DNA from 4 places in the Streptomyces melanosporofaciens genome. Region 4 is predicted to be linked to each of the others. Evidence: riboswitches for the same ligand, from Rfam matches in the RefSeq annotation. Region 4 holds a riboswitch; each other region holds the start of a gene.
The links. Region 4 has a riboswitch for cyclic di-AMP ahead of BLV72_RS13190 (transglycosylase family protein). Riboswitches for the same ligand answer to the same signal wherever they lie in the genome.
Positions count from the first base shown of each region.

Region 1: it holds a riboswitch for cyclic di-AMP, as region 4 does, so the genes downstream of both, BLV72_RS18415 (M23 family metallopeptidase) here and BLV72_RS13190 (transglycosylase family protein) in region 4, are expected to answer to the same signal.
Region 2: it holds a riboswitch for cyclic di-AMP, as region 4 does, so the genes downstream of both, BLV72_RS25955 (M23 family metallopeptidase) here and BLV72_RS13190 (transglycosylase family protein) in region 4, are expected to answer to the same signal.
Region 3: it holds a riboswitch for cyclic di-AMP, as region 4 does, so the genes downstream of both, BLV72_RS13980 (C40 family peptidase) here and BLV72_RS13190 (transglycosylase family protein) in region 4, are expected to answer to the same signal.

Region 1 is NZ_FNST01000002.1:3,673,051-3,678,809, forward strand. It holds gene BLV72_RS18405 (DUF6227 family protein) at 1-252, shown strand, start outside; gene BLV72_RS18410 (PP2C family protein-serine/threonine phosphatase) at 727-2,088, shown strand; cyclic di-AMP (ydaO/yuaA leader) riboswitch at 2,396-2,530, shown strand; gene BLV72_RS18415 (M23 family metallopeptidase) at 2,542-3,732, shown strand; gene BLV72_RS18420 (aldo/keto reductase) at 3,983-4,927, shown strand; partial or broken gene BLV72_RS18425 (hypothetical protein) at 5,051-5,349, opposite strand; gene BLV72_RS18430 (hypothetical protein) at 5,530-5,759, shown strand, end outside.
Region 2 is NZ_FNST01000002.1:5,344,038-5,349,796, forward strand. It holds gene BLV72_RS25945 (M16 family metallopeptidase) at 1-923, shown strand, start outside; gene BLV72_RS25950 (M16 family metallopeptidase) at 920-2,326, shown strand; cyclic di-AMP (ydaO/yuaA leader) riboswitch at 2,625-2,788, shown strand; gene BLV72_RS25955 (M23 family metallopeptidase) at 2,803-3,597, shown strand; gene BLV72_RS25960 (GntR family transcriptional regulator) at 3,820-4,575, shown strand; gene BLV72_RS25965 (HPr family phosphocarrier protein) at 4,769-5,050, opposite strand; gene BLV72_RS25970 (bifunctional acetate--CoA ligase family protein/GNAT family N-acetyltransferase) at 5,241-5,759, shown strand, end outside.
Region 3 is NZ_FNST01000002.1:2,674,076-2,679,834, forward strand. It holds gene BLV72_RS13970 (M23 family metallopeptidase) at 1-123, shown strand, start outside; gene pcrA (DNA helicase PcrA) at 221-2,695, opposite strand; cyclic di-AMP (ydaO/yuaA leader) riboswitch at 2,869-3,038, shown strand; gene BLV72_RS13980 (C40 family peptidase) at 3,047-4,201, shown strand; gene BLV72_RS13985 (L,D-transpeptidase) at 4,285-5,001, opposite strand; gene BLV72_RS13990 (hypothetical protein) at 5,201-5,554, opposite strand.
Region 4 is NZ_FNST01000002.1:2,495,662-2,501,420, reverse strand. It holds gene BLV72_RS13200 (cytochrome P450 family protein) at 407-1,684, shown strand; gene BLV72_RS13195 (LysM peptidoglycan-binding domain-containing protein) at 1,831-2,838, shown strand; cyclic di-AMP (ydaO/yuaA leader) riboswitch at 3,093-3,260, shown strand; gene BLV72_RS13190 (transglycosylase family protein) at 3,268-3,954, shown strand; gene eno (phosphopyruvate hydratase) at 4,182-5,462, shown strand; gene BLV72_RS13180 (FtsB family cell division protein) at 5,581-5,759, shown strand, end outside.

The DNA of each region.
Region 1 (5,759 bases), 1.2 Mb from region 4:
CTGACGACCGCGTTCGCCCATGACATCGCCCTCGCGCCCAAGCCCCGGCGCCGCTCCGGCGGCCCCGACGCGACCTGGTGCCGGTTCTATGAGCACGCCTTCCTGCTCGCAGGAGGGGACGAGGTCGTGCTGTGGGAGCTGGAGCACAACCTCACCCGGGACGGACGGCTGGTGTGCGAGGTCTACCTCGACGAGGTCTCGGCGGAGCTCGCGGCGGACCGCCACGCCCGCGCGCTGGGCGTCGACCTCTGACGTCGCATGGGTGCCTCTGACCATCCGTAGCCTCTGACGCATCTGTAACCCATGACGTATCCGTAACTTCTGCTGCATCCGCAACCTCTGGTGTCTGGTGCGCCCGTAGCCGCTGACGCCCTCCTGGCCGCTGACTCCCTCGTGACCTCTGACGGGCCGGCAGGGCACCCGCCGCGTAACCTCTGGCGCTCTCGTCGTGGGTCTGACGCGCCCACAGCCTCTGCCGCGCCGCGGAGAGCCCGTCGCGTGCCCGCTGAGTGCCCGTGTACGCCCTCCACGTGCCCGCAGTGAGCCCTCCGCGTGCCCGCTGCCTGCCCGCAGCGCACGCGCGGGAGCCGGGCCCGCTCACGGCGCCCGTCCAGCACCCGCTTGGCCGACACCGATTCGCCTGGCAGCCCGTCAGCCGGAAGCCTGGTGACGAAGGTGACGAGGGCGGCGACGGCGGGACGCGGACCAGGGAAGCGAGAGAAGCCGGTGCGGGTGCGAGGGAGCAGGGCTCGTACGGGCGCCCGTACGGAGTGGCGTACGGCCTGGCCCCGGCTGAGCCGCCCGCACACCCACCGCCGCCGCACCCGCCTGCGCACGCTCATCGACACCGGCGCCGCGGCCGGTGGTGTCTCCGCCGACGCATTCACCGGCCCCACCGCGGGGCCCGGCCCGGCCGAGGACGCTCACCAGGGGCTGCCGGGCCGCCGGGTGGCCCGCTGGGTTCCCGCCCTCCTCATCCTCGGCGGCGTCAGCTTCGACCTGGCCACCCCGTCCGGCTACACCGCCTCGCCCTTCTTCGCCGCCGCCCCTCTGGTCGCCGCGGCGCTCTTACCGCTGCGCCAGACCGTCATCATGGCCGTCATCGCCGTCCTCACGACCTGCCTGCTGGCGGAGTTGCACGGTGTGACGGACCCGACCCAGGCGGCCACCGAGATCGTCACGGTCGCCACCGTGACCGTGCTGGCGGTGGCGATCAACCGTGTCGTACGCCGCAGCTACCACCGGCTCGCCTCGGCGCGCGGTGTCGCGGAGGCGGCCCAGCGCGCCGTCCTGCCCGCGCCGCCCGCCCGTCTCGCCGGGCTGGAGATCGCCGCGCGCTACGTCCCGGCGGAGAAGTACGCGGCGATCGGCGGTGACCTGTACGCGGTCCAGGACACCCCGCACGGCGTACGGCTGACCGTCGGAGACGTACGCGGCAAGGGGCTGGGGGCCGTGGAGGTCGTGGCCATCCTGCTGGGCTGCTTTCGGGAGGCGGCGGAGCAGGAGACGACTCTGGAGGCGCTCGTGGGCCGGCTGGAACGGGCGCTGCAGCGTGAGGGCGCCCGGCGGGCCGACCTGGAGGTGTTCGAGGGGTTCACGACGGCGGTGGTGGCCGAGATTCCGCGTGGCGGCTCCACTCTGCGGCTGCTCAACCGCGGCCATCCGGCACCGCTGCTCATGGCGGAGGACGGCGCGGTGCGCGCCCTGGAGCCGGAGGCGGCGGCGCTGCCGGTGGGGATGGGGGAGTTGGCCGGGTGGCCGGACCGGGTGATGGAGCTGGGGTTCGAGGAGGGGGAGACGCTGCTGCTGTTCACGGATGGGGTGACGGAGGCCCGGGACCGCAATGGCGCGTTCTACGACCCGGCGAAGCAGCTGCGCGGCCGCCGCTTCGCCGATCCGCAGGAGCTGCTGGACGCGTTGGTGGCCGATGTCGAGCGCCATACGGACGGCGGGACGTCGGACGACATGGCGCTGCTGGCGGTCCGCCGGACCCCGGCCCGCGGAAACGGACGGGGGAACGGGCGCGACGGCGGTGATGCGCACCGCACAGGCCTTACGGGGGGCGGCGACACTCCCCACCGTCCGTAGCCGACCGGGTCCATACCGTCCGTAGCCGACCGGGTCCATACCGTGCGTAGTCGACCGAGCTCCCTCCGCATAACAATTGCTGCACGATCGGTCCGCACGCGTTTTTGTGAACCTTTGGCCAGTGTGCCGACTCGCCCCGATCTGTCCCCTCTTGAGCGCTAAGTTCATGCCAAAGGTGCGCGGATTCCTCAGAACAGCTTGGAATCACATCGCGCTCTCTATTAACGTTCGATAACGCAGCGCGGTCGTCACAACCGTCGCAAGGGCGGCACCGTGCGCCGTCGCCGAATCCCATACGTACACCGGCAGTACCGCACCACCAGAAGCACCAAGGGAACCGGGGAACCAACACCTTGGGGTGAATCGGGTCGAACCTGACCCGTAGGAGACCTTCCTGCTCCGAACCCGTCAGCTAACCCGGTAGGCGAGAAGGAAGGAAAGGAGTGCGCCTCCGTGGCGTCCAACAGGTCTGCCCTGGACGAGGCCCCGTATCGCACACGGGGAGGCGGTTTGGGGACCGCCACCGCCTACGGCCCCGGCTTCGACGCCGGCGCCGGGATGAGCTCCGGGGACGGCCACTTCGCCCCCGACGATCGGTACCCGGATGCGGATGGGGACGCGTTCGAGGGCCCGGGTGCCGGATTCGAGACCGAGCCCTGGGAGGAGTGGAACCCCACCGAGGAGTCCATCGCTCCCGTACGCGGCCGGCACCGCGTGGCCAAGCAGCGCGGCGGGACCATGGCGCGCAGCGGCGCCGTCCTCGGGGTCGGCGTGATCGCGGCGGTCGGTGCGGGCGGTATGGCCAGCGCCAAGGACCGTCCCAAGCCGCCCATTTCCATGCCGGACCTCGGCCATGTCGCCGATGAGGTCAAGGCCAGCCTGCCCGCCGCCAAGGACCTGCCCGGCATCGGCTCCTGGGCGTCGGACGACAGCGGCGGCCCGCAGACGGCCGCCGCCCCGCTCTCCCAGGCCGGGCTGACCAGCGAGGACGAGCAGCGCGGCACCACCGACGCGGGCGAGGCGCTCCGCGCCCGCATCCTCCAGCAGGCCGAGAACCAGCAGAACGCGGCGGACGAGGACAGCCGCACCGCCGCGGCGAAGGCCGCCGCGGAGAAGGCATCCGACCAGGCCGCGGAGGTGGCCGCGCAGCGGAAGGCCAAGGCCGAGGCGGAGAAGAAGGCCGCCGAGCAGCGGGCGAAGGAGGCGGCCGAGAAGAAGGCCGCGGCCGAGCGCCAGGCCAGGCTCGCCGCCGCGTACACCCTCCCCGTCGGCTCGTACACCCTGACCGCGAGCTTCGGCCAGGCGGGCGACATCTGGTCGGCCGACCACACCGGCCAGGACTTCGCCGCCCCGACCGGCACCCCGGCCAAGGCGGTGCACGGCGGCACCATCACCCAGGCGGGCTGGGCCGGTTCGTACGGTTACCGCATCGTGCTGACCCTCAGCGACGGCACCGAGGTCTGGTACTGCCACCTGTCCTCGATGGTCGTCACCTCGGGCAAGGTGACGGCGGGCGACGTCATCGGCCGCGTCGGCGCCACCGGCAATGTGACCGGCCCGCACCTCCACCTCGAGGTCCGGCCGGGCGGCGGCTCGCCGATCGACCCGATGCCCTGGCTGCGCCAGCACGGGATGAACCCCTGATACAACCCCTGATACTCCGGCGGCTCTGGCGCTCTCTCCCCCCTTGACGCCAGGGCCGCCGGTTTACGTCCCGACGGGGCCGCCCCCAGGAACAACCCCCCAGGAACAACCCCCCAGGAACAACCCCTCAGGAACAACCCCTCAGGACCAACCCCTCAGAACCAACCCCGCCCAGCCACCACTCCAGGAACAACCCCGCCCAGCCACCACTCCAGGAACAACCCCGCCCGGCCACCCGTTGTAAAGACGTATGGCTGACAACACACAGAAGATCGGTGACCTGTCCGTCTTCCCCTTCTCCCTCGGCGGGAACGTCTTCGGCTGGACCGCCAACGAGTCCGAGTCCTTCCGGGTGCTCGACGCCTTCGTCGCGGCGGGCGGCAATTTCATCGACACCGCCGATGTCTACTCCGCGTGGGTGCCGGGCAACGAGGGCGGCGAGTCCGAGACCGTCCTGGGCAACTGGTTCGCCTCCCGGCGCAACCGTTCCGACGTCGTCCTCGCCACCAAGGTGGGCGGCGGCTCCCCGGAGCCCCGCGGCCTGACCTCGTCCGCCATCAAATCGGGCGTCGAGGAATCCCTCCAGCGGCTGCGCACCGACTACATCGACCTCTACTACACCCACTACGACGATCCGTCGGTGCCGGTGGAGGAGATCATCACCACCCTGGACGAGCTGGTCAGGGAGGGCAAGGTCCGCGAGATCGCCGCGTCCAACGTCAGCGCGGAGCGCCTGGAGGCCCTGCTGACCTTCTCCACCCAGGAGGGCCTGGCCCGCTATGTCGCCCTCCAGCCGCACTACAACCTGGTATCCCGCGACACCTTCGAGGGTGAGCTGGCCGACGTCGCCGCCCGCCACCACCTGGCGACCATCCCGTACTACTCCCTGGCGTCCGGCTTCCTGACCGGCAAGTACCGCCCGGGCACGGCGGTCGACAGCCCCCGCTCCTCGGGCGCGGCCCAGCACCTGGAGACCGAGCGCGGCCAGAAGGTCCTCGCCGCCCTGGACGACGTCGCCGCCAACCACCGCGCCGAGCCCGCCACGGTCGCCCTGGCGTGGCTCCTCGCCCAGCCCACGGTCGTGGCCCCCCTGGCCAGCGCCAGCTCCGTCGACCAGCTCCCCGCCCTCCTGGCCTCGATCGACCTCAAGCTGACCCAGCCGGAACTGGACCTGCTGACGTCGGCATCGGACTGACGGGAAGGCGGGACGGGACGGGGGCGAACCGCCCGGCGGACGGTAGGACGGCGGGCGGGCCACAAGCCCCGCCCGCCTGAGCCCCCCGCACGTACGCGAACCGCTACATACGACTGAGGACCCCTACCGCCGATCGGCGAGGGCCCAGGACGCGAGGGCAACGCCACCGGCGACGGCGAAGACGGACGGCCAGGCCCCGATCTTCTTCGCCAGCGGATGCGACCCGGCGAACGCGGCGACGTACGCCGCACTGAGCGCAGCGGCGGCCCCGTTCCCGGCCTTCTCCCGCCACCCCGAGCGGCCACCGCCCCGGCAGCCGCGAGGGCAACCCCACCCAAGGGCCGCCTCTTGGTCCACCGAGCCACCGAATACCCCCCAACCAACCCACCCGCAGCCACAACCCCCGCCGGCACTCCAGCCATCCCGCTACCTCCCACTCCAAGGGTCACCTTGCCCCCGACCATACGCAGGCCCCACGGCGCGCATCCTGCGGTGTGCCGCTCGTGTCGCATTAGCCGACTATTAGCAGAACGCCAAGCCGTTCTTCGAAGCTGGTTGTCGTCCGGGAACGAGACGCGAGAACAGAGCAACGGAGACCCACGATGACCACCGCCACCAACCGTTTCCGTGGCCGCGTCGGCCGCCGCATCGCCGCCGCCATCGTCGCCGCCGCGGCACTGGGCCTGGGGGCCACGGCCTGCGGGCAGGGCGGGTCGGCAGACGCCGCCGGCTCGCAGCACGCCTCGGCCTCGACTCAGTCCAAGAGCGGCTCGCAGGGCCAGGACGGCGGCAAGTCCGCCAAGGCGATGTCCGCCCCTGACGGAAGCGGCGT
Region 2 (5,759 bases), 2.8 Mb from region 4:
AGCGGTACGACAACGTCCCGTACGGCACCGCCTTCGAGAAGCTCGTCTCCATGGCGTACCCCGAGGGCCACCCGTACCACCACACCCCGATCGGCTCCATGGCCGACCTGGACGCGGCCTCCCTGGAGGACGCGCGGGAGTTCTTCCGCACCTACTACGCGCCGAACAACGCCGTGCTGTCGATCGTCGGCGACATCGACCCCGAGCAGACGCTCGCCTGGATCGAGAAGTACTTCGGCTCCATCCCCTCCCACGACGGCAAGCGGCCGCCCCGCGACGGCACGCTCCCGGAGGTGATCGGCGGCCAGCTGCGCGAGGTCGTGGAGGAGGAGGTCCCGGCCCGCGCCCTGATGGCCGCCTACCGGCTGCCGCACGACGGCACCCGCGAGGCCGACGCCGCCGATCTGGCGCTGACCGTCCTCGGCGGCGGGGAGTCCTCCCGGCTCCACAACCGCCTGGTGCGCCGCGACCGCACCGCCGTGGCCGCCGGATTCGGCCTGCTGCGGCTGTCCGGCGCCCCCTCGCTGGGCTGGCTGGACGTGAAGACCTCCGGCGGTGTCGAGGTGCCGGCCATCGAGACCGCCGTCGACGAGGAGCTGGCCCGCTTCGCCGAGGAGGGGCCGACCCCGCAGGAGATGGAGCGGGCGCAGGCGCAGATCGAGCGCGAGTGGCTGGACCGGCTGGCCACGGTCGGCGGCCGGGCCGACGAGCTCTGCCGGTACGCCGTGCTCTTCGGCGACCCGCAGCTGGCGCTGACCGCCGTGGAGCGGGTGCTCGACATCACCGCCGAGGAGGTGCGGGCCGTGGCCGCGGCGCGGCTGCGCCCCGACAACCGCGCCGTGCTGGTCTATGAGCCCGTCCAGGGCGCCGAGGACGCAGCCGACACCGCCGAGACCGACGCAGAAGGGGAGGCGGCCCAGTGAGCGACGCCGTCACCGCGACCATGACCTTCCACCCGCAGCCCAAGGGCGGCGCGCCCAAGCCGTGGGCGTTCCCGGCCCCCGAGCGCGGTGAGCTGTCCAACGGCCTTACCGTGCTGCGCTGCCACCGCCCCGGCCAGCAGGTCGTCGCCGTCGAGATCAATCTGGAGGCGCCGCTGGACGCCGAGCCCACCGGGCTCGAAGGCGTCGCCACGATCATGGCGCGCGCCCTGTCGGAGGGCACCGACAAGCACGACGCCGAGGAGTTCGCCGCCGAGCTCGAGCGCTGCGGCGCCACGCTGGACGCGCATGCCGACCACCCCGGCCTCCGCGTCTCCCTGGAGGTCCCGGTCTCCCGGCTGCCCAAGGCGCTCGGTCTGCTGGCCGACGCCCTGCGTGCGCCCGCCTTCCCGGACGGCGAGGTCGAGCGGCTGGTGCGCAACCGGCTGGACGAGATCCCCCATGAGCTGGCCAACCCGGCCCGCCGCGCCTCGATGGCCCTCTCCGCGGCCCTCTTCCCGGCCGAGTCGCGGATGTCCCGGCCGCGCCAGGGCACCCAGGAGACCATCGAGGGCATCGACGCCGCGGCCGTGCGGGCCTTCTACGAGGCGCATGTCCGCCCCTCCACGGCCACCGCCGTGATCGTGGGCGACCTCACCGGGGTCGACCTCGACGGGGCGCTCGCCGACACCCTGGGCGCCTGGACGGGCGGGGCGGGCGCGCCGCGCCCGGTTCCCCCGATCGTCGCGGACGACCTCGGCCGTGTGGTGATCGTCGACCGGCCGGGCGCGGTGCAGACCCAGCTGCTCATCGGGCGCGTCGGCGCCGACCGCCATGACCGGATCTGGCCCGCGCAGGTGCTCGGCACGTACTGCCTCGGTGGCACCCTCACCTCCCGCCTCGACCGTGTGCTGCGCGAGGAGAAGGGCTACACCTACGGGGTGCGCGCCTTCGGTCAGGTGCTGCGCTCGGCGCCCCCGGCGCCCTCGGGCGGCTCCGCGGGCGCCGCCATGCTGGCGATCAGCGGCTCGGTGGCCACCGAGGTCACCGGGCCCGCGCTGGAGGACCTCTGGAAGGTGCTGCGCACGCTGAAGGAGGAGGGGCTCACCGACGAGGAGCGCGATGTCGCGGTGCAGAACCTGGTGGGCGTCGCCCCGCTGAAGTACGAGACGGCGGCGTCCGTCGCGGGCACTCTCGCCGACCAGGTCGAGCAGCATCTTCCGGACGATTTCCAGGCGCAGTTGTACGCCCGCCTCGCGGAGACCGGCACGGTGGAGGCGACCGCCGCGGTGGTGAGCGCCTTCCCGGCGGACCGGCTGGTCACGGTGCTGGTCGGGGACGCCTCGGCGATCGAGGAGCCGGTCAGGGCGCTGGGCATCGGCGAGGTGCGCGTCATCTCCGGCTGAGCCGCGAGGAGTTGGCCGAGTGGCCGGATCCGGCCGAGGAGCCGACGCCCAGGCCGGCTCACTGACGATCCCGGTTCACTGACGATCCGGCAGACGGTCCGGTCAACGAGCTCACGACGGAAGGACCCCGGCCCCCGTAAGGGTGCCGGGGTCCTTCCTTCATGCCCGATTTGCGGGAGTGACAGCTTGTTTGGTTTGTGGGGAGAGCAACAAAAAACCGGAACCGTTTGGTGATCGACAGCGGGCCCGCTTAGCGTCAGTCCGGCTGTTCGCCGGCAACCCGCCGCACCCGCGGCACGGACAGTCATCGCCGAGTCCCCGTACGGCGCGAGCCAGGGGAGCCGGGGACCCACACGTCCCCAGGGGTGAATCGGGCCCCTTCCTCAGCTGGGGGAGGAGTCCGTAGGAGACCTTCCTGCTCCGAACCCGTCAGCTAACCCGGTAGGCGAGAAGGAAGGAAAGGAGTGCGCCTCAGTATGGCGTCCACCCGCACTGCCACCGGGAAACACCGCCGCACCACCAAGGTCAACGTCCGCACCGGCGCGAACGTCGTGGGCATCACCACCGTCGCCTCGGGTGTGGTCGCCGGGATCACCGGACAGGCGTTCGCGGCCGACACGGGCCCCAGTGCCCAGCAGACCGGTCTGACCCAGGCGATCGTGATCGGCGATGGGATCGCGGACCACATCGAGGACCAGGCGCAGGCCCAGGAGACCGCCGCCGAGCAGGCCGCCGCCAAGGCCAAGGCGGAGACGATCGCCCGCCAGGAGGCCGCCAGAAAGGCGGAGGCCGCGGCGAAGAAGGCCAAGGCCGAGCGCGAGGCCAAGGAGCGCGCGGCGCGCGAGGCCGAGCGCAAGCGCCTGAACACCTTCGAGTCGCCGATCAGCGGCTCCTACGTCTCCACCGGCTACGAGGCGGCCAGCGGACTGTGGTCCTCCGGCAGCCACACCGGCATCGACTTCCACGCCTCCTCCGGCACCTCGGTGCACTCCGTGGGCATGGGCGAGATCGTCGAGGCGGGCTGGGGCGGCTCCTACGGCAACAACGTCGTCATCAAGATGAACGACGGCACCTACACCCAGTACGGCCACCTGTCGTCGATCAGCGTCTCGGTCGGCCAGAAGGTCACCCCCGGCCAGCAGATCGGCCTGTCGGGCGCCACCGGCAACGTCACCGGACCGCATCTGCACTTCGAGGCCCGCACCAGTCCGGACTACGGCTCGGACATCGACCCCCTGTCGTATCTGCGCTCGCACGGCGTCAACGTCTGACCCCGCGGGACTCCGCTCACGTCCGACCCCCGCGAGTCTCCGAGAAGGCCCCGTCCACCGGACGGGGCCTTCGGCGTGCCGCCGCCCGCTGACCAAAAAATATCCATGAAATGCACTCCGCCATCGGAAATGACGTCCGATGGGAATAGAGTCGTGCAATGCGCGTTCCATGGATGCGTTTCGCGGGCATTAAGGCGGAGGTTCGACAATGTGGGACCGGAAGTGAGCGGGGATACGACCGCGGCCCAGGGCGGTCGCCGGATTTCGGCGCATGCGGTGTGCACGGCGATTCGCGACGACATCGTCTCCGGCACCCATCAGCCCGGCAGCCGGCTCACCGAGGAACTTCTCGCCCGGCGCTACGGCGTCTCGCGGGTGCCGGTCCGCGAGGCCCTGCGCACCTTGGAGTCCGAGGGCTTCGTGACGACCCGGCGGCACGCGGGGGCCTGCGTCGCCCAGCCCTCCGAGCGCGAGGCGGCCGATCTGCTGGACATCCGGGCGCTGCTGGAGCCGCTGGGCGCCGCGCGGGCCGCACAGCGCCGCACCGAGGCCCATCTGAAGGTGCTGCGCGGGCTGGTCCGGCTCGGCCGGGAGCGGGCCCAACACGGCCGGCTCGGCGAGCTGCGGCCGCTGGGCGACTGGTTCCACGAGACGCTCGCCCAGGCGTCCGGCAGCCCGAGCCTGGCCGCGATGCTCGTCCAGCTGCGCCGCAAGACCGCGTGGGTGTACGCGGCCGTGCCCGCGCCGCAGTCCGCACCGCCCGGGGGTGCCCGGCGCCCCGACCCGGCCGCGCGGGCCGTGGAGTCCTGGGCGGAGCACGGCGCGCTGGTGGACGCGGTGGCGCGCGGTGACGCCGACCGGGCGCGGGCGCTCGCCGCAGCGCACACCGAGCGCGCGCTGGCGGAATACCGGCAGCGCCGCCCCATCCCGGTGAGCGCTTCGAAACATTCCGTAAACACGGCGAGCGGCCGGAATTAACAGCGATCCCGTATACAACTCTCGGGAATTCTCCGCATGGTTTTGCGGCGCCCGGTTTTCGGTCCGCCGAGTCCGGGTGGAAACGGAAAACAGCGGGGCCGCGGGGACCGTAATGGTCGCCGCGGCCCCGCCGTGCCGAACCCTTGAATCACACGGAAATCACACAGGAATCACATGTGAATCGGGCGGTGGATCAGACGGTCTCGGGAAGCTCCTCGAGGCCCTCCGCCACCAGCTTCGCCAGCCGGTCGAGCGCGACCTCGGCATCGTCCGCGTCGGAGGCGAGGACGACCTCCTCGCCGCCCTGGGCGCCCAGGCCCAGCACGGCCAGCATGGAGGCGGCGTTGACCGGGGTGCCGTCGCCCTTGGCGATCGTGATGGGGACGCCGGCGGCGGTGGCCGCCCGGACGAAGATCGACGCAGGGCGGGCGTGCAGGCCCTCGGCCCAGCCGATGGTGACGCGGCGCTCAGCCATGGTGTTGCCCTTCAGGTGTGACGGGTGCTGTTGTCTAGACCAAAATCATACGGTGTCCGGATTCACCCGGTCGATGTCCGAGTGAGCCCGGGCATGCCCGGACTGGCCCGATACGGACCTTCCCCCGACACTCGGCCCCGACGCAAGGGTGTCCACCATCCGGACCGGGCGGGCCCGTACCCTGGGCCCCATGCGGAGCCCGTCGGACCATCACGCCTACCCGACCCACTGGGAAGCCGATGTGGTGCTCCGGGACGGCGGCACGGCACAGATCCGTCCCATCACCCCTGATGACGCCCAGCGGCTGGTCAGCTTCTACGAACGGGTGTCGGACGAGTCGAAGTACTACCGCTTCTTCGCGCCCTACCCCCGCCTGTCCGACCGCGATGTCCACCGCTTCACCCACCACGACTACGTCGACCGGGTGGGCCTGGCGGCCATCGTGGGGGATGAGTTCATCGCCACGGTGCGCTACGACCGCATCGACGGACGGGGGATGCCGGCCGCGGCCCCCGCCGACGAGGCCGAGGTCGCCTTCCTCGTCCAGGACGCCCACCAGGGTCGCGGGGTGGCCTCCGCGCTCCTCGAACACATCGCCGCCGTCGCGCGCGAGCGGGACATCCGCCGGTTCGCCGCCGAGGTGCTGCCCGCCAACACCAAGATGATCAAGGTGTTCACGGACGCGGGCTACACCCAGAAGCGCAGCTTC
Region 3 (5,759 bases), 180 kb from region 4:
GCGTACTCCGGGAACTCCGGGAACTCCACCGGCCCCCATCTGCACTTCGAGGTCCACCCCGGCGGTGGCTCGGCCATCGACCCGCTGCCCTGGCTGCGCGGAAAGGGTCTCGACCCGACCTGACCGGCTCCGGGACCGGCCCCGCCCCCGACCCGGATCCTGACCGCTGGAGCGCGCCGCCGGCGCGCTCCAGCCTCAGTGCTTCGGCCAGCCGCCAGAGCTACAGCTTCTCCACCGGTGCGTACCGCAGCAGCAGCCGCTTCGGCTTCTCCTCGCCGAAGTCGATCGTCGCCTCCGCGTTGTCCCCGCTGCCCTTCACCGCCACCACCGTGCCGAGCCCGAACGAGTCATGGGTGACCCGGTCGCCGATGGCCAGCGCGACCACCGGACGCTCCTTGGCCCGCCGGGTCGCGAACCCGCTGCCCCCGGTGCGCGAACGCGACGACGACAGACTGGACGACAGCCCCGACGGCGGGGTCGAGGCGACGCCGCCCATGGACGCCGACGGGGTGGCGGGCCCGGTGCGCCGCCACCGGACATACTGGTCCGGGATCTCCTCCAGGAAGCGGGAGGGCGGGTTGTACGCGGGCTGGCCCCAGGCACTGCGCATGGTCGAGCGGGTCAGATAGAGCCGCTCGCGGGCCCGGGTGATACCCACATAGGCCAGCCGCCGCTCCTCCTCCAGCTCCTTGGTCTGGCCGAGCGCCCGCATATGCGGGAAGACGCCGTCCTCCATGCCGCTGAGGAAGACGACCGGGAACTCCAGGCCCTTCGCCGTGTGCAGCGTCATCAGCGTGATCACGCCGGAGCCGTCGGTGTCCTCGTCGGGGATCTGGTCGGAGTCGGCGACGAGCGCGACCTGCTCCAGGAAGTCCGCGAGGGTGCCGGGGTTCTCCTCGCCGCGGTCCTGCTCGAACTCCAGGGCCACGGCCGCGAGCTCCTGCAGGTTCTCGATCCGGGTCTCGTCCTGCGGGTCGGTGGACGCCTGGAGCTCGGCCAGATAGCCGGTGCGCTCCAGCACCGCCTCCAGGACGGTCGCCGGGCCCGCCCCGGACTCCACAATGGTGTGCAGCTCCTCCATGAGCGTGTTGAACCGCTTGACGGCGTTGGCCGAGCGGGCCGCCATGCCGTACGCGTCGTCGACCCGGCGCAGCGCCTGCGGGAAGGTGATCTTCTCGCGCAGCGCCAGCGCGTCGATCATGGCCTCCGCGCGCTCCCCGATGCCGCGCTTGGGCACGTTCAGAATCCGGCGGAGCGGGACGGAGTCCTCGGGGTTGGCCAGCACCCGCAGATAGGCGAGGACGTCCCGGACCTCCTTGCGCTCGTAGAAGCGCACGCCGCCGACGACCTTGTACGGCAGCCCGACCCGGATGAAGATCTCTTCGAAGACACGGGACTGGGCGTTGGTCCGGTAGAAGACCGCCACGTCACCGGCCTTGGCGTCGCCCGCGTCGGTCAGCCGGTCGATCTCGTCGGCGACGAATTGGGCCTCGTCGTGCTCGGTGTCGGCCACATAGCCGGTGATCTCGGTCCCGGCGCCGGCCTCGGTCCACAGGTTCTTCGGGCGGCGGTTCTCATTGCGCTCGATGACCGCGTTGGCCGCGCTCAGGATGGTCTGGGTGGAGCGGTAGTTCTGCTCGAGGAGGATCGTCCGCGCGGTGGGGTAGTCCTCCTCGAACTGGAGGATGTTGCGGATCGTGGCGCCCCGGAAGGCGTAGATCGACTGGTCGGCGTCGCCCACCACGCACAGCTCGGCGGCCGTGGTCTCCTCGGTGTCCGTGCCCACCAGCTCGCGCACGAGGGTGTACTGCGCGTGGTTGGTGTCCTGGTACTCGTCCACCAGGACGTGCCGGAAGCGGCGGCGGTAGTGCTCGGCCACGTCCGGGAACGCCTGGAGCAGATTGACCGTGGTCATGATGATGTCGTCGAAGTCCAGCGCGTTGGCCTCGCGCAGCCTCGCCTGGTACATCGCATACGCCTCGGCCAGCGTCTTCTCGAAACCGTCCGTCGCCTGTCCGGCGAAGGTCTCCTCGTCGATCAGCTCGTTCTTCAGGTTGGAGATCTTGGCGCTGAAGGACTTCGGCGGGAACCGCTTGGGGTCGAGATCCAGATCCCGGCAGACCAGCGACATCAGCCGCTTGGAGTCGGCGGCGTCGTAGATCGAGAACGATGAGGTGAAGCCGAGCTTCTTGGACTCGCGGCGCAGGATGCGGACGCAGGCGCTGTGGAAGGTGGAGACCCACATGGCGTTCGCCCGCGGGCCGACGAGCTCCTCCACCCGCTCCTTCATCTCGCCCGCCGCCTTGTTGGTGAAGGTGATGGCGAGGATCTGGCCGGGGTGCGTCCCGCGGGCGCCGAGCAGATAGGCGATGCGGTGGGTGAGCACCCGGGTCTTGCCGGAGCCGGCGCCCGCGACGATCAGCAGCGGCGAGCCGGTGTGCTCCACGGCGGCTCTCTGCTGCTCGTTCAACCCCTCGAGCAGGGCGGACGGGTCCACGACGGGCCGCGCCGCGCCGTCCCGGTAATGGGCCTCCCGGGGCACGGGCGCGTCGAAGCCGCCGCTGAACAGGTGATGCGGCACGTCCTCGGCACCGTCGGGGCCGGGGTGCGCCGAATCCTCGGGCGGCGGCGGTGGCTCCTCGTTCGAAGGAGGCCCGAGGTCCGCCAGGAAGCTGTCGTCAAAGAGGCTGCTCATCGCTCCCCGAGTCTAGGCCGCCCCACTGACAGCCGATGCCCGAACATCACGAAACGGTTTCGGGCAAAACGGCCACCAGTCTTCACAGGAGCCCCACGTGTTGGCTACCGTCCTGCGTCAGGCGGCCCGGAAGATCCGTCGGCGAACCACGTCGGCACGGGCGGCCTCCGCCGAGTCCGGCACCGCCGTAGGGCGCCCGGAGCCGGGGACCCGACAACGCAACACCGGGGTGAATCGGCCCGAACGGCGTGGCACGCAGGTGCCGCCCGGACACGGCCGTAGGGCAACCTTCCGTACCGCCCGAACCCGACAGCTAACCCGGTAGGCGGTCCACGGAAGGAGTCGCCTCCCTTGGCGTCGCACCGCAAGCCGCGGAGCCGAATACCGGCCCCGCTCACCGGTCACGGCCGCCGTACGGCCGTCGGGTTCACCACGGCCGCTCTCGCATCCGTCACCCTCCTCTCCCAGACGGCCAACGCCGCGCCGGGCGACCCCAAGCCGGCCGCCCCGTCGATCGAGAAGGTCAAGGAGAAGGTCGACACCCTCTACCACCAGGCGGAGAGCGCCACCCAGCGCTACAACGCCGCCAAGGAGCGGGCCGATCAGCAGCGGGGCAAGGTCGACAAGCTGCTGGACTCCGTCGCCGAGCGCACCGAGAAGCTCAACGAGGCGCGGCGCACGCTCGGCGCCTACGCCGCCGCCCAGTACCGCGACGGCGGAATGGCCCGCTCCGCCGCGACCCTGCTGTTCTCCAACGATCCGCAGGACGTCTTCGACCAGTCGCATCTGATCGACCGGCTGACCGGTCGGCAGAAGCAGGCCGTCGACGACTTCCAGAAGCAGCAGGCGAGCGCCGCCAAGGAGCGCGGTAAGGCCAGCGAGAGCCTCGCCTCGCTGACCGCGTCGCAGAAGCAGCTGAAGACCCAGAAGAAGACCGTCCAGGACAAGCTGACCGAGGCCCGGCGGCTGCTGGCGAATCTGACCGCCAAGGAGAAGGCGCGGCTGGCGGCGATCGAGAAGAAGAAGGCGGAAGAGGCCCGCCGTAAGGCGGCCGCGCTCGCCGAGAAGCAGCGCCAGGAGGCGGCGCGCAAGAAGCAGGAGCAGCAGAACGGAGACAGCAGCTCCGGTTCGACGACGCCCTCGGCGCCGGCCAACAGCTCCAAGGCGGCCCAGGCCATCGCCTTCGCGAAGTCGCAGCTCGGCAAGCCGTATGTCTGGGGCGCGACCGGCCCCAGCTCCTTCGACTGCTCAGGGCTGACGCAGGCGGCCTGGAAGACGGCCGGGATCTCGCTGCCGCGCACCACCTGGGACCAGGTGAAGGCCGGTACGCGCGTCTCGACGTCCGAACTCCAGCCGGGCGATCTGGTCTTCTTCTACGACGACATCAGCCATGTCGGCCTCTACATCGGCGACGGGATGATGATCCACGCGCCGAAGCCGGGCGATGTGGTGAAGAAGGCGCCGATCACCGAGATGCCGATCTACGGGAGCGTGCGGCCCGCGTAGGGCGGCACGGGGGCCGCACGGCCCTTGGCGTGCCGCTGCCCGGGGCCGGGGCCCCGGGCAGCGGCATCCGTCACCTCATCGGCTCACGTGCCGGGCTTGCGCCCGTAGACGTACACGTCGTCGCCGTTCTTCAGCAGGCTCCAGTACTTCTTGGCCTCGCCCGTGCGCATATTGACGCAGCCGTGGGAGCCGGGCGGGGACCATACGCTCCCGGCGATCGAGTGGAACGCCTGACCGCCGTCGAAGAACTGGCTGTAGGGCATGGCGACCTTGTAGAGCGTCGACCAGTGGTCGATGTTCCGCCAGTAGATCTTCTTCAGCCCGGTGCGGGTCTCGAAGCCGTTCCGCCCGGACCGCACCGGCACCGGCCCGTAGACCAGCCGGGAGCCGTCCTGGATCCAGCTGAGCTGCCGGGTGAGGTCGACACAGGCGATGCGGCCCTTGTTGGTCGGGCACTTCTTCGCCGCGTTCGGGTTGTGTCCGGCCGCCTTCTGGGTGTTGATCAGGCTCATCACGCCCCAGGTGATCGGGCCCGCGTAGCCGATCGTCGGGCTGATGCCGTGGTTGACCTGGAACTTCTGGATCGCGAGACAGTCCGCCCGCGACTGCCGCCCGTCCACGGGGCGGCCCAGGAACCGCTCGGCCTGCCTCTGGTACGGCCCCACGCTGGTCGTACACGATGACGCGGCCATGGTCGCCGGTGTCACCGATCCGGCCGACCTGCCCAGCGGCCGTGCCTGGGCCGGCCGTGCCTGAGCCTGCGCGGGACCGGCGACGGCGACCGCGAGCGGCACCGTCATCCCCGCCAGCCCCAGCACGAGGCCCGCGCGTCGGCCACGCCCACCATGCCTGCTTCTGACTGCCCCCACTGCCCCCATGGCCACTCCTCTCGACTGCCTCGCTCTTTACCAGGACAGCTCACGAGTGCAAACGGTTGCCTCAGGATCGTGTCGAAAAGGTGTCGGAATTGTCTCGTGATTACCTCAGATGATCAGCTCGTCAGGTCCACAGCACGGCGATGAAAATATTTGCCGTTGTCAAGGCACCCACCGCGCCGAAGGCGGCAGACTCTACCTTCTCCTCGTCGCGCTTCACATACACCAGGCCGAGGACCACGATCAGCAGCGCCAGCTTCACACCGATCTTGATGTTGTCGACGCTGTTGTCGTCGGCCTGATTGAGCCCGACCAGCGCCGCGCCGGTCACCAGCATGGTCAGCGCGCCGTGCAGCATCGCCGGGGTCATCCGGGCCTCGCCCGTGCCCATCGCCTTGAGCTGCGAGAAGAAGCCGCCGAGCAGCGCGCCGATGCCGACGATGTGCAGGCCGACGAACACGTGAATGAGTACGTCCATGGCTCCGGAGACTAACCGCGCGCATATCATCACCCGGCACTCGGGTGGGCCCCTATCGACGCTTCGGTCACGGCCGCCCCACACTCCCGACCACCCCACTCGCCGGGCGATCAGCCGCCGTCACGGGAGCGACGAAATCCGTGCACTCCCGTTCAATCCCCCGCACGCCCCCCGGTTTCCCGCCTAACTTCCTCCTCCAGGTGGC
Region 4 (5,759 bases):
CGTGTGTCTTACGCGCCCTTGGCTCGCCTGGCAAGCGCGGTGATCGTATCACCGGTATCACTGGGCCCCGTGCATGTGCCCCAGTCCCATTCGTTCACCTGACGTCGTTTCAGCCACACCGCCAGTTCACCGCTTTGACCGACGTCAGGGCAGCTCCCGGGGGTTCGTATCGGGGCGGCGCGGGCAACCGCCGAACGGCGGTCGCAGCCATCAGATATCCGGGCATTCGACCCGCGCTGTGCGTGGGTGGTGAAGGGTGTGTGGAGATGAATGGGGAATTCCGCCAGACATTCATCCCGGTCATTACTCTCTTATTCTTTTTGTTCTGCTTATTCGCTTATTTCTCGTGTTGCCCGTTACTTCCGACAGGCCGGAGGGGGCGACGGGTCGCGGGTATCGTCGGGGCGTGTCGGAACAGCCCCGTGACAGCTCCGCTCCCACCCTCTTCACCTGGGAGTTCGCCACCGATCCCTACCCGGCGTACGCCTGGCTACGCGAGCACGCCCCGGTGCACCGGACCACGCTGCCCAGTGGTGTCGACGCCTGGCTGGTGACCCGTTACGCCGATGCCCGGAAGGCACTGGCCGATCCCCGGCTCTCCAAGAACCCCCAGCGGCACAGCGCGGCGGCCCACGCAAAGGGCAAGGTGGGCATTCCCGGCGAACAACGTGCCGACCTGATGACACATCTGCTCAATATCGACCCTCCCGACCACACCCGGCTGCGGCGCCTGGTCTCCAAGGCGTTCACCCCGCGCCGGGTGGCCGCGTTCACCCCTCGCGTGCAGACCCTCACCGATCAGCTCATCGACGCCTTCGAGGAAAGGGGAGAGGCGGACCTCATCCATGAGTTCGCCTTCCCTCTCCCTATCTATGCGATCTGCGATCTGCTCGGGGTGCCGCGCGAGGACCAGGACGACTTCCGGGACTGGGCCGGCGCGATGATCCGGCACGGCGGAGGCCCGCGCGGCGGAGTGGCCCGCGCCGTGAAGAGGATCCGCGCGTATCTCGGCGGGCTGATCCACCGCAAGCGCCTGGAGCTCGTGGAGCGGAGGGAGGAAGAGGACGGGGAGGATCTGATCTCGGGGCTGATCCGGGCCAGCGACCACGGGGAGCACCTCACCGAGAACGAGGCCGCGGCCATGGCCTTCATCCTCTTGTTCGCCGGCTTCGAGACCACCGTCAACCTCATCGGCAACGGCGTCTACGCACTCCTGCGCCATCCGGAGCAGCGAGCCGTCATGCAGCGGGCCCTGGAAGAAGGGGACGAGCGGCTGCTGGCCGCCGGGGTCGAGGAGCTGCTGCGCTACGACGGGCCCGTGGAGATCGCCACCTGGCGGTTCGCCACCGAGCCGCTCACCCTCGCGGGCCAGCGCATCGCCGAAGGGGAGCCGGTGCTGGTGGTGCTCGCCGCCGCCGACCGGGACCCCGAGCGGTTCGCGGAGCCCGATCTCCTCGACCTCACCCGCCGCGACAACCAGCACCTCGGCTACGGCCACGGCATCCACTACTGCCTCGGCGCCCCGCTCGCCCGGCTGGAGGCGCAGACCGCGATCGCCACCCTGCTGCGGCGCCTGCCCGGACTGCGGCTCGCGGCGGATCCGGAGGATCTGCGGTGGCGCGGCGGGCTCATCATGCGCGGGCTGCGCACGCTCCCGGTGACCTGGAATTCCGCGGACCGCTGAGGCGTCCAAGGCCCGTGCGTACGGACATTGGTGACGAATGATCAGCTGTGTGACCTCGGCGTGACCTGGGATACATCGGCTTGTGATGATCGAGTGCCCTCGCTATGTTCACCGGCAACCGAGTTCGCCATAGAGAGGGCAATCGCATGCGTTCCGGTAATGGTCGACACCGTCGCCCCCGTCAGGCTCCGGCCATCATCGTCGCGGCGGGGGTCACGGGAGCGAGCATCGCCCTGCCCCTCTTCGGGGCGTCGGGCGCCCAGGCCGCCGACACCGCCACCTGGGATCAGGTCGCCGAGTGCGAGAGCGGCGGCATGTGGAGCGCCAACGAGGGCAACGGCTTCTACGGCGGATTGCAGCTGACCCTCGACATGTGGAAGGACTACGGCGGCACGGAGTACGCCCCGCGTCCCGACCTGGCCAGCCGCTCCCAGCAGATATCCGTCGCCCAGTCGATCCTCGGCGACCGCGGCCCCGACGCCTGGCCGAGCTGTGCGCTGGGCGCCGGGCTCACCGACGGCGGCGGCGCCCCCGATGTGAACCCCGGTGGCACGGCCACCCCGGATGCGGGGACCGGCCGGGGCGAGGCGGGGGACCGGGGGCGGGACGGCTCCTCCTCGCCGGAGTCGGACCGTTCGGGGACGTCCGACAGCGCCGGTAAGCCGGATTCGTCCGGATCGACCGAGGAGCCGGAGGCCCCCCACACCTCCAAGTCCCCCGATGGGCTGGACGGCTCGGCATCGGACACCCCGACGCCGGACGGCTCGGCCTCGGATGACCCGGCATCGGGCGACTCGGACGACTCGGCGTCGGACGGCTCGAAGGGGTCCTCGGCGGATCCCTCCGCCGACCCCTCGCCCTCCGGCCGTCACCGCGGCTCCCCGGACGCCGGGGAGCGGGCCGAGGGCGGCGATGCGGTGGGCGGGCAGCCCTCCGGGCGCCACGCTTCGCGCGACGCCGCGGACCGCGACCAGGGCCCCACGGGCGACGATTACACTGTTCGCCCCGGTGACAATCTGTCAGGGATCGCCGAGGACCGAAATGTGTCCCGAGGTTGGGAAGGGCTCTACGAGAGCAACGAGGAGCTCATCGGAATCGACCCCGACCTGATCATCCCTGGTCAGCGACTTGACCTCTCCATCAGGGAGCAGTGATTCGGGGGGAATTGCCCGATCTGGTTCCGGTGAGACATACATCTCGTCACAATTTCCGGGCCGCACCTCCTGTCCGATCTCTCCTCACCCGGCCCTACCTGCGCCGATGTGGGCCGGGTGAGATCAATTACAGCCCCATTCGCTGCCATTGGGGTGTTTGAACGTTCTCGGGAGGTGTGTTTAACGTCTTTCCGCTCGCCACCGCGAGCACCGTCGATCGTCACGCCGAATCCTGCCGGCGGTCGGGGGAATCCGACGCGTCAGCGCCGAAGGCAGGAGCGGGGGACCCAAGGTAGGTGCCGAGTGGCCTGTGGACACGGGCTCGTCGGCTAGGGGTGAAGCCGGGAGCGATCATCGCGACCGGCCGGGCAACTCACGTCCGAACCCGACAGCTCACCTCGTAGGCGTCGGTGAGGAAACGAACCAACGATGCTGAAGTCCAACGGGAAGCACCGCCGTCCCTCCAAGGCCACCCGTATCGCCGCGCTCACCGGTCTCGCCGGTGCCGCCGTGGCGGCGCCCCTCATCGGGGCGACCTCCGCCTCCGCGGCCACCAGCTCCCAGTGGGACCAGGTCGCGCAGTGCGAGGCCGGTGGCAACTGGTCGATCAACACCGGCAACGGCTACTACGGCGGCCTGCAGTTCTCGAGCTCCACCTGGGCCGCGTACGGCGGCACCGCCTACGCGCCCACCGCGGACAAGGCCAGCAAGAGCCAGCAGATCCAGATAGCCGAGAAGGTCCTCGGCAGCCAGGGCAAGGGCGCCTGGCCGGTCTGCGGCAAGGGTCTGACCTCCGGCGGCAGCCCGTCCGCGCCCTCCGCGCCCTCCGGTTCGCAGGACCAGCCGTCGGCCTCCACCAAGTCGGCCCCGGCCGCCCAGCCTGCCCAGCCGAAGGCGCAGCCGCACTCCGAGCCCGAGCGCGCCACGCGTGAGCAGCCCCGTGGCCCGATCAAGAAGGGTGACGGCGAGTACAAGGTCAAGGCCGGCGACACCCTCGGCACGATCGCCAAGGAGCACCACGTCAAGGGCGGCTGGAAGAAGCTCTTCAAGCTGAACGACGACATCGTGGAGAAGGCCGACCTGATCTACCCCGGCCAGAAGCTCCACCTCGGCTGAGCCGCGGTGAGCACCTGAGAGTCGAGCCCCGGTCGGGCGTGCCGCCCCCATGGCGCGCCCCACCGGGGCTCCCCCATTTCCCGATTCACCAGAAGTCTGGATATGTGATTCGGAATCTGGCTTTTTGTGTCACGCCCCCGTCTCGTGGGGCGGGCGAACGCGGGGTGCAGCCCTCCCGGCCCGTTAGGCTCGTGCTGCTACCGCAGACCCATACGAAGGAGAACCTCGTGCCGTCCATCGACGTCGTCGTAGCTCGCGAGATCCTCGACTCGCGAGGCAACCCCACGGTCGAGGTCGAGGTTGGCCTCGACGACGGCAGCACCGGCCGTGCCGCCGTTCCGTCCGGCGCCTCCACCGGCGCCTTCGAGGCCCTCGAGCTCCGTGACGGCGACAAGAACCGCTACAACGGCAAGGGCGTGGAGAAGGCCGTCCTCGCCGTCATCGAGCAGATCGGCCCCGAGCTGGTCGGCTACGACGCCACCGAGCAGCGCCTGATCGACCAGGCGATGTTCGACCTGGACGCCACCCCGGACAAGTCCTCGCTCGGTGCCAACGCCATCCTCGGCGTCTCCCTCGCGGTCGCGCACGCCGCCTCCGAGGCGTCCGACCTCCCGCTCTTCCGTTACCTCGGCGGGCCGAACGCCCATCTGCTGCCGGTGCCGATGATGAACATCCTCAACGGCGGATCGCACGCCGACTCCAATGTGGACATCCAGGAGTTCATGATCGCGCCGATCGGCGCGGAGTCCTTCTCCGAGGCCGTGCGCTGGGGCGCCGAGGTCTATCACACCCTGAAGTCCGTGCTGAAGGAGCGCGGCCTGTCCACCGGCCTCGGCGACGAGGGCGGCTTCGCGCCGAACCTCGGCTCCAACCGTGAGGCCCTCGACCTGATCCTCGAGGCGATCAAGAAGGCCGGCTACCAGCCGGGCCAGGACATCGCGCTCGCGCTGGACGTCGCCGCCTCCGAGTTCTACAAGGACGGGTCGTACGAGTTCGAGGGCAAGTCCCGCACCGCCGCCGAGATGACCTCGTACTACGCCGAGCTGGTCGCCGCGTACCCGCTGGTCTCCATCGAGGACCCGCTGAACGAGGAGGACTGGGACGGCTGGAAGACCATCACCGAGCAGCTCGGCGACAAGGTCCAGCTGGTCGGCGACGACCTCTTCGTCACCAACCCCGAGCGGCTCTCCCGCGGTATCGACAGCGACACCGCGAACGCCCTGCTGGTCAAGGTCAACCAGATCGGCTCGCTGACCGAGACCCTGGACGCCGTCGAGCTGGCCCAGCGCAGCGGCTACAAGTGCATGATGTCGCACCGCTCCGGTGAGACCGAGGACGTCACCATCGCCGACCTGGCCGTCGCCACCAACTGCGGCCAGATCAAGACCGGCGCCCCGGCCCGCTCCGAGCGGGTGGCCAAGTACAACCAGCTGCTGCGCATCGAGGAGATCCTCGACGACGCCGCGGTGTACGCGGGTCGCTCGGCCTTCCCGCGCTTCAAGGGCTGACCTGCGTACGTCCTCACGTAGCAGACACGTCTGACACCCGTCCCCGGCCGCGGTCCCGTACCGTGACCGGGGACGGCGTTACGCGTCACTCAAGCGAACTCATCTCCGGGGAGGCGACGTGCCGGCGGATCGCGAGCGGTTCTCCACCGCGACCAGGCTCAAGGCGCTCGGCGAGCATGCCGCCGCCCGGGTCTACCGGGTGCGGACCAAGCGCCGCCGGGGCCGGCTGACCGGCCGCGCGGCCCTGCTCGCGCTGGTCGTCTGCTCGCTCGTGGTGGCGCTCGCCTACCCGATGCG